DNA from 2 places in the Aeribacillus sp. FSL K6-3256 genome. Region 1 is predicted to be linked to the other one. Evidence: riboswitches for the same ligand, from Rfam matches in the RefSeq annotation. Region 1 holds a riboswitch; the other holds the start of a gene.
The links. A riboswitch is a leader RNA that binds a small molecule or an ion and turns the genes downstream of it on or off. The one in region 1 is predicted to bind thiamine pyrophosphate.
Positions count from the first base shown of each region.

Region 2: another riboswitch for thiamine pyrophosphate. It lies ahead of thiC (phosphomethylpyrimidine synthase ThiC); the one in region 1 lies ahead of NSQ84_RS06920 (acetylornithine deacetylase).

Region 1 covers NZ_CP150188.1:1,421,698-1,426,067, forward strand. The annotation lists gene NSQ84_RS06910 (TlpA disulfide reductase family protein) at 1-307, shown strand, start outside; gene NSQ84_RS06915 (hypothetical protein) at 539-1,207, shown strand; TPP riboswitch at 1,273-1,373, shown strand; gene NSQ84_RS06920 (acetylornithine deacetylase) at 1,498-2,763, shown strand; gene tenA (thiaminase II) at 2,796-3,473, shown strand; gene tenA (thiaminase II) at 3,491-4,171, shown strand; gene NSQ84_RS06935 (ECF transporter S component) at 4,187-4,370, shown strand, end outside.
Region 2 covers NZ_CP150188.1:2,593,265-2,597,634, forward strand. The annotation lists gene floA (flotillin-like protein FloA) at 1-248, opposite strand, end outside; gene NSQ84_RS12500 (NfeD family protein) at 265-1,548, opposite strand; TPP riboswitch at 1,742-1,857, shown strand; gene thiC (phosphomethylpyrimidine synthase ThiC) at 1,992-3,734, shown strand; gene NSQ84_RS12510 (galactosyldiacylglycerol synthase) at 3,782-4,370, opposite strand, start outside.

The sequences.
Region 1 (4,370 bases):
AGTAAATGAGTTCCGCGATCAATATAAAGATAAACTGAACGTAGTAGCTGTTCATATGCCTCGCTCCGAAAAGGATTTAGATATTGATGATATTAAAAAAGTAGCGGAAGAACACGGGATTACGCAACCGATCTTTGTTGACAACGAACATAAATTAACCGATGCTTTTGAAAATCAATATGTACCTGCATATTATGTTTTTGACAAAAACGGCATTCTTCGCCACTTCCAAGCAGGAGGAAGCGGAATGAAAATGCTGGAAAAACGTGTTAATCGGGTGTTAGCGGAAACAGAAAACGCTGAATGATTCAACCATCTGCAAAACATTGCAGGTGGTTTTTCATTTTAGAAAAATACCTTTCCGGCTTTGAAAGGACTTGTTTTTATTGCTTCGAAGCTTTCAAAAGATAAGCATCTCCATTTACCATTCATCTGACATCCTTTTTCCAGCTCTCAATCCTAAAGAAATGATTCACATTCCAAATCACAACATGCTATAATAAATGATGCTAGTTTGAACAAAAAGGAGCATAGGTGGATGGCAAAACAATCACAAACTTTTTCCATTATGAATCTATTAAAGGTGCTTTTGGCTGTCATCGTTATCCTTTTCCTATTTTATTTGCTTGCATTTAACGACGTCGTCGTGCGTTTTATATCTCTGCTATTAAATGGATGTTTAGTTGTTCTCGCCTTCCTTGTCTATCGGAAAATAGACTATATGATAAAGATGAAAGAAGAACGAAAAGAGCCTATTCAAACCGAAAAGCTGCCTGATGAAACAGAAATGGCGCGAAAAGAACAGCAATTAAATAAACTGGAGCTTGATAAAACGCAATTGTTGGAGGAGCTATTAACAAAAGCCGGTATCGAAGAGGAAGAAAAACAAAAGTACCGAGCCAAAATTAGAGAAAAAGAGGATGAAGCTTCAAAGCTTCAACAAGAGCTAGCATTCATGAAAGGCCGGATTGCCAACTTGATTTTAAAAAGAGATCCTGAGATCGAGCGGATTGTCCTGCTGCTTGATGCGGATTTTATATTAAATCATTCGTTAGTGGAAATTAATCAAAGGTTTCAGGAAATTAGCGGCAGTTTTTCCGAACAATCCATCGAGCATTTGAAAAAGGCTAATTATATTGATCAACATTTGCAATTTACTCGAATTGGTTATCGTGAATTATTAAAGACAGCAAAAAGGATCAATTAACCGTTAGCTTGTATTTTTCTATATTTTATGATTTAATGAAATTAAATGAAAATTTCATAATATTAACATACCACTAGGGGAGCCGAAAGGCTGAGAAAGGCGTGTGCCTTGACCCTTTGAACCTGATCTAGATCATACTAGCGTAGGGAAGTGGTGCAGTAATATCGAAACCTGTCTATGGGTTTTGTATATACTTGCCCGTTCCCTTATATTGGGAACGGGCTTTTTGCATTACAAGGCTGGTTGGCAAACCATTTTTCAAAACAAAATGTTAAGAAAGGGGAGACAACGTGTTACAAACGCTATTTCAGCAAATTGATGAAAGGGAAGAAGAACTTCTGAATCTTCTAAAAACACTCGTATCGTTTGAAACGCCGAGCCCTCCGGCAAGAAATGCAAAAGAGGCTCAAAAGTATGTCGCCTCATATTTGGAAGACATCGGCTTTTCCATTGATCAATGGGATTTATATGAACAAGATCCAGTCGTAGTAGGAACGAAAAAAGGAAAAGATCCAGAAAATTACCACAGTTTAATTATTAACGGGCATATTGATGTCGCTTCAATCGAAGAGGGAGAAGAATGGCTAACGCCTCCTTTTGAGGCAACGGTTAAAGGGGATTACATATATGGACGCGGTGTAGCGGATATGAAAGGGGGAATGGCTGCCAGTCTGTTTGCATTAAAGCTGCTGCAAGAAAACGGCATTGAGCCGGGAGGGGATATCATTTTTCAGTCCGTCGTCGGTGAAGAAGTAGGCGAAGCAGGAACAAAATCGTGCTGCGACCGGGGATATCGAGCTGATTTTGCCATCGTTGTCGATTCAAGCAACTGTGAAATACAAGGGCAGGGCGGGGTGATCACGGGCTGGATTACGATTGAAAGCCCCGAGACATTTCACGATGGCACGAGAAGACAAATGATTCATGCCGGCGGGAAGCTTTTTGGGGCAAGCGCGATTGAAAAAATGATGAAAATTATTGAAGGACTGCGAGAGCTTGAACAGCATTGGGCAGTGATGAAAACGAGCAAAGGCTTTCCGCCTGGTTCTGCCACAATTAATCCAGCAGTGATTGAAGGTGGAAGGCACGCCGCTTTTGTGGCCGATAAATGTTCCCTTTGGATTACCGTTCACTATTACCCGGAAGAGCATTATGTAGAGGTGATCCGGGAAATTGAAGAACATATCCATCATGTTGCAATGGCTGATCCATGGCTTCGGAAATATCCTCCGAAATTTAAATGGGGCGGCACATCGATGATTGAAGATCGAGGAGAAATTTTCCCAGCTTTTTCATATGACGAACATTCACTCGGAGTGAAAACATTACAAAAAGCACATAAACTGGCATTTAATGAGGAAGCAAAGCTGACGATGTCCCCTACTGTGACAGACGGCGGCTGGCTGAGTGAAGCGGGAATTCCCGTCGTTTTATATGGACCGGGCACGCTTGAAGATGCACATTCGGTGAATGAAAAGCTGTCCATCCCCCAATTAAAAACATTTACAAAATCGCTGATCGCGTTTTTATTTGATTGGTATCAGAAAAAACGATGACAATTACAAAAGCTGCGAAAGGGGTAATTCAAATGTTTACAGACCGATTGTATAAAACTGCAAAACCGATTTGGGAAGCGAGTTACCATCATCCGTTTGTTCAAGGAATCGGCAATGGGACGCTGGATATCGACAAATTTCGCTTTTTTATGGAGCAGGATTATCTTTATTTAATCGAATACTGCCGCCTGTTTGCCCTTGGAAGCTTAAAGGCTCACAATCTTCAAACAATGACAGTTTTTGCTGATCTTCTACATTCGACGTTAAAAGTGGAAATGGATTTGCATCGTCAATACGCTGAAAGAATAGGAATAGAGAAGGAAAAATTAGAACAAGTTCAGCCTGCTGCTACAACCGTTGCATATACGAGCTATATGTTAAATGTGTCGCAGCGAGGATCATTGGCAGAACTGGTTGCCGCAGTCCTTCCATGTACATGGAGCTATTATGAAATCGGCACACGCTTACATGAGATTCCTGGTGCCAGTGAACATGAGTTTTACGGCGAGTGGGTAAAAATGTACGCATCAACAGAATTCGGTGAATTGGCAAAATGGCTGAAAGATTTAATGAATGAGCTTGCAGAAGGAAAACGGGAAGAAGAATTGAAATGGCTGGAAGATATTTTTGTCACAACGAGCAAATACGAATATATGTTTTGGGAAATGTCTGAACGAAAAGAAATGTGGCCAATCGAAATCAATTCTTAATATAGGAGAGAATGAACATGAAATTTTCTGAAAAAATTCGAACAAAAGCAGATCCGATATGGCAGGCCAGCTTCGATCATCCATTTGTAAAAGGTATTGCCGATGGGAGTTTGCCGCTTGAATGTTTTCGTTATTACGTTTTGCAAGATTCGTATTATTTAAGCCATTTTGCAAAAGTGCAATCGTATGGAGCGGCAAAAGCAAACGATTTATATACGACATCGCGAATGGCTCAGCATGCACAAGGAACATTTGAAGCGGAATTATCTCTTCATGAAACATTTGCCAAACAGCTGGGAATCACAGAGGAGGAGAAGGCGAATTTTAAGCCGGCCCCAACGGCGTACGCCTATACTTCCCATTTATATCGAGCGGCGATCAACGGTCACTTAGGCGATATTATTGCTGCAATACTTCCGTGCTATTGGCTATATTACGAAATTGGCGAAAAATTAAAAGATGCGAAGCCAAAAGAACCGATTTATCAACAATGGATTGCGGCTTATGGGGGCGATTGGTTTAAGCAGCTTGTCGAAGAACAAATTGACAGGCTGGATGAAATCGCACAACAAACGATAGAAGCCGATCTAAAAAGAATGGAAGAGCATTTTATCATCAGCAGTCAATATGAATTAGCGTTTTGGGAAATGGCTTACCGTTTAGAAAAATGGGAAGTGGAACCAAAAATCAGTCAATAAAGGAGTTTGATCATAATGAAAGGATTAAAACTGACAGACATTCTAGTAACAATTGTTATTTCGATCGTTTTTGGAATTGTTTATAAACTATGGGGACCGCTTTACTATGCGGTCAAGCCGATCGGGCTGCATGTCGACCAGCTCATATACGGTATGTGGTTTATTGCTGCGACGGTCGCCTTTCTTATTATTCGCAAGC
Region 2 (4,370 bases), 1.2 Mb from region 1:
AAATAATGGCTTTCCAATTGATTCGTTGTGACATCAAGGCCGGCTTTATGCGCTTTAATTAACGGATTGATCACTCGACTTGGAATGACTCTGCGCAGCCTCATTCCAATAAGAGTCAAAATACTGATGCGAACGCCAGCTGCTAGAGCAGAAATCCAGAGCATAATCGGCACAAAAGAGAACAAGATGCCAAGCAAAATAAGACCTAATACGATAAGACCTAGTAAAAGAAAAAATGATACATCCATGTGACATACCTACCTCCTATTCATTTTCATTAATAGCTCTTACAACAATTCGTGAGCCTTCTACTTTAACAATTTTCACTTTTTTTCCTTTCTCAATATACGTCCCTTCTGTCACAACATCCAATCTTTCCTCTCCATCGGTCATTACTGTTCCTGCCGGCCGTAAAGCAGTCACAGTTACACCCGTTTTCCCAATTAAATCTGTACGATTTTGATTGGATACATAACCTTTCTCCGTGCTGATTGAATCATTTAAAATAATTTTTTTAAACCATTTCATACGCTTACCAATCACCTTTGACAAAATGAATATTGTGAATATCGAAATGGAACCGGCAATAAAAAGAGAAACCGCCATATGTCCTATATGATCAGCTGCTAAAAATAAACTTAAAAGGACTGAAAGAAAACCGATTGCTCCAATAATTCCTCCTGGAACAAACAACTCTGCAATTATAAGCAGAACCCCAAGCACGAACAAAACAACCGTTTCCAATCCCGCAAGCCCTGCAATAAAATGACCGAAGAAAAACAAAAACAGCGCCAATAGTCCAATAAAACCAGGAATGCCAAACCCAGGAGTGTACAATTCTAACACAAATCCTAAACCGCTAATCGTTAATAATATCGGAATGGTATACATGTTTGTTACAAAACGGGCTATTTTTTCAGCAAACGTCTCCTCAGTCTCTTGGATTTTTGCACCTTCCATTCCGATCGATTTCAAAAGCTCTGCCCGGCTTTTGGCGATGCCTTCACCATACCCGACTTCCATCGCTTGTTTTGCTGTTAATGTTAGTAATTCTCCTTTTTCTGCACCATATTCGGGCATATTCAAGCTGCTGTCTACCATCGCCTCAGCGAACATAGGGTCTCTGCCATGAAGCTCAGCAGCATTTCTCATCTCTGCTTTCCAAAACGATTGCACTTTTACTTCTGCAGCATTGCCATTGGAGTCAATGACAGCCGCTGACCCAATGGTACCGCCAGGATGGTAATATATTTGATCAGCCCTTAATGCTATATAAGCCCCTGCGGAAATCGCATGTTTATTTACATAAGCGATTGTTTTGATATCTGTATCCATAATCATTTTGCCTATTTCTATCGCTGCCTCTAAAGCACCGCCAGGAGTGTTCAATTCAAAAACAATGACATCCGCCTTTTCTTTTTCCGCCTCCTGAATGGATCGTTTAATAAAATGCACCAATCCTTTTTCAATTGTATTTTCAATCGGAATAAAATAAACTGTTTTCCCTTCAGCTGATTTGGCATCAAAAGACGCACAAATAATCGACAAGATGAGCAGCAGAGCGCAAATAGCGAAAAACTTATTGTTTGATTTCAGGCCTCTCCCCCCTTATTTTTTGCCTAATATTATTACGGACAATTGCGCAGAAAGTTTCAAAAATCAACAATTCTGCAAACAAACATGAAACGAAAAAATATTTTCATTATTTTTCATATTATGTTACTATTAAAAAAAATATATAACCATCTACTAGGGGTGTCCAATTAGCTGGACTGAGAGAAGAACGCGCCTGAAGTTCTTCAACCCTTTGAACCTGATCTGGATGATGCCAGCGTAGGGAAGTAGGTAGCGGGAGTATTTTATTGCCTTCTTTTTCTATATTGAATTGATCGGGTTCGTGCTAAAGCGAACCCGTTTTTATTTTTCACGTCCCATCTCCCCTCCTATTTTTCTATGCACATCTTCAGATAAAAAAATGGAGGAGGAGAAAAATGAAACATTATTTCGAAAACATGCAGTTTCCAGCAAGCAAAAAAATTTATGTGACTGGGTCGAGACCCGATATTCGGGTTCCGTTGAGGGAAATTCAATTAACTCCCACGAAAACGGAAGCGGGAACGTTTGAAAATGAACCTGTAAAGGTTTATGACACGAGCGGTCCCTATACAGATCCTGATTTTCAGGCAGATATTCATAAAGGTTTGCCGGCTGTGCGCAAACAGTGGATTTTAGACCGTCATGATGTTGTAGAATATGACGGGCGCCAGGTAAAGCCTGAAGATAATGGATTTCGCAATTGGGAAGATCACAATATTGCCACACCTTTTCATCGAAAGCCTTTCAAAGCAAAAAAAGGTGCTGTCGTTACACAAATGCACTATGCAAAAAAGGGGATCATCACCCCAGAGATGGAGTTTGTGGCGATTCGTGAAAACATGGATCCTGAATTCGTTCGTCAAGAAGTCGCTGCCGGCAGGGCCATTATTCCGTCCAACATTAATCACCCGGAAAGTGAACCGATGATCATCGGCCGGAACTTTCATGTAAAAATTAATGCCAACATTGGCAATTCAGCTGTAACATCGTCAATCGAAGAAGAAGTTGAGAAGATGCTTTGGGCCATCCGCTGGGGCGCTGACACAATTATGGACCTGTCAACAGGAAAAAATATTCATGCAACAAGAGAATTTATCATCCGCAACTCGCCCGTGCCGGTTGGAACCGTCCCGATTTACCAAGCGCTCGAAAAAGTAAATGGCGTTGCTGAAGATTTAACATGGGAAATTTACCGTGATACATTAATTGAGCAAGCAGAACAAGGGGTCGATTATTTTACTATACATGCCGGCGTGCTGCTTCGCTATATCCCTTTGACCGTCAAACGGACGACCGGAATCGTATCCCGCGGCGGTTCGATCATGGCGCAGTGGTGTATGGCGCATCATCAAGAAAACTTTTTATACACTCATTTTGAAGAGATTTGCGAAATTTTAAAAACATATGATATTGCCGTTTCATTAGGTGACGGCTTGCGTCCCGGATCTATTCGAGATGCCAATGATGAAGCGCAATTTGCCGAATTGAAAACGCTCGGTGAATTGACGGAAATCGCCTGGAAACATGATGTCCAAGTCATGATCGAAGGCCCTGGGCACATTCCGATGCATAAAATTAAAGAAAATGTTGATTTAGAAAATGAAATTTGCAAAGGGGCTCCTTTTTATACCCTCGGTCCATTAACGACCGATATTGCTCCCGGCTATGATCATATTACGTCAGCCATTGGAGCAGCCATGATCGGCTGGTACGGAACGGCCATGCTATGTTATGTAACTCCGAAAGAGCATTTAGGCCTTCCCAATAAAGAGGATGTGCGCCAAGGTGTTGTTGCTTATAAAATTGCAGCCCATGCCGCAGATTTGGCAAAAGGGCATCCAGGCGCCCAAATAAGGGATGATGCTTTATCAAAAGCCCGTTTTGAATTTCGCTGGAACGACCAATTTAATCTTTCTCTCGATCCTGAACGGGCACGCGAATATCATGACGAAACTTTGCCGGCAGAAGGAGCGAAAATTGCCCATTTTTGTTCTATGTGCGGTCCAAAATTTTGCTCGATGAAAATTTCCCACAATTTAAGAAAAATGGCCGGTTCAAGTGATTCTGATTTCGTTCAGGAAGGTTTGAGGCAAAAAGCAAAAGAATTTATAGAGGGCGGGTCATCCCTTTATCGATAAATAATTTTCAAACTAATGCTCCTAGAAGCTTTAATGGCTTCCAGGAGCTATTCATTCATTAAACGTTTGATCAATCCCGCTGGTTCAATCGGAGCTAAACTTTTATGATATTCATCCACTTTCGATAAAAATTTTGATAGCTGCTTAGATTGCAGCGCTCGAATAATGGAGGCCGAAATATTTGTTTCCTCTTGCCAATTTCGAAAATCAAACACCATCCCGAATTTCGTTAATTTCTCCAAATTTATTTCTTCCTGTCCTGGAAGAGTGTGGTATACAAATATAGGAATTTTTTTGTATAAACATTCGCTGATTGTCACACCCCCGGGCTTTGTCATGATAAAATCGACGCGATTGTACAGATCGTTCATTTGTTCTCTTGAAGAGATGTAAGGCAAAGGAGTAATTCGTGGATGGTTTTGTTTTATTAATCGATCATAAAGCTTTCTGTTTTTTCCGCATAACACCATATAATGGATATCATCATCGCGGCTGATTTTTTCCGTTATCTTCTCTATTGAACCGACGCCTGAACTTCCTCCCGAAATTAATCCTCGATAAAAACGCATGCTATGTACATGTTCATCTTTCCTTTTTGTAAAATTTGGGTGAATAGGAATCCCTGTAACAAAAATC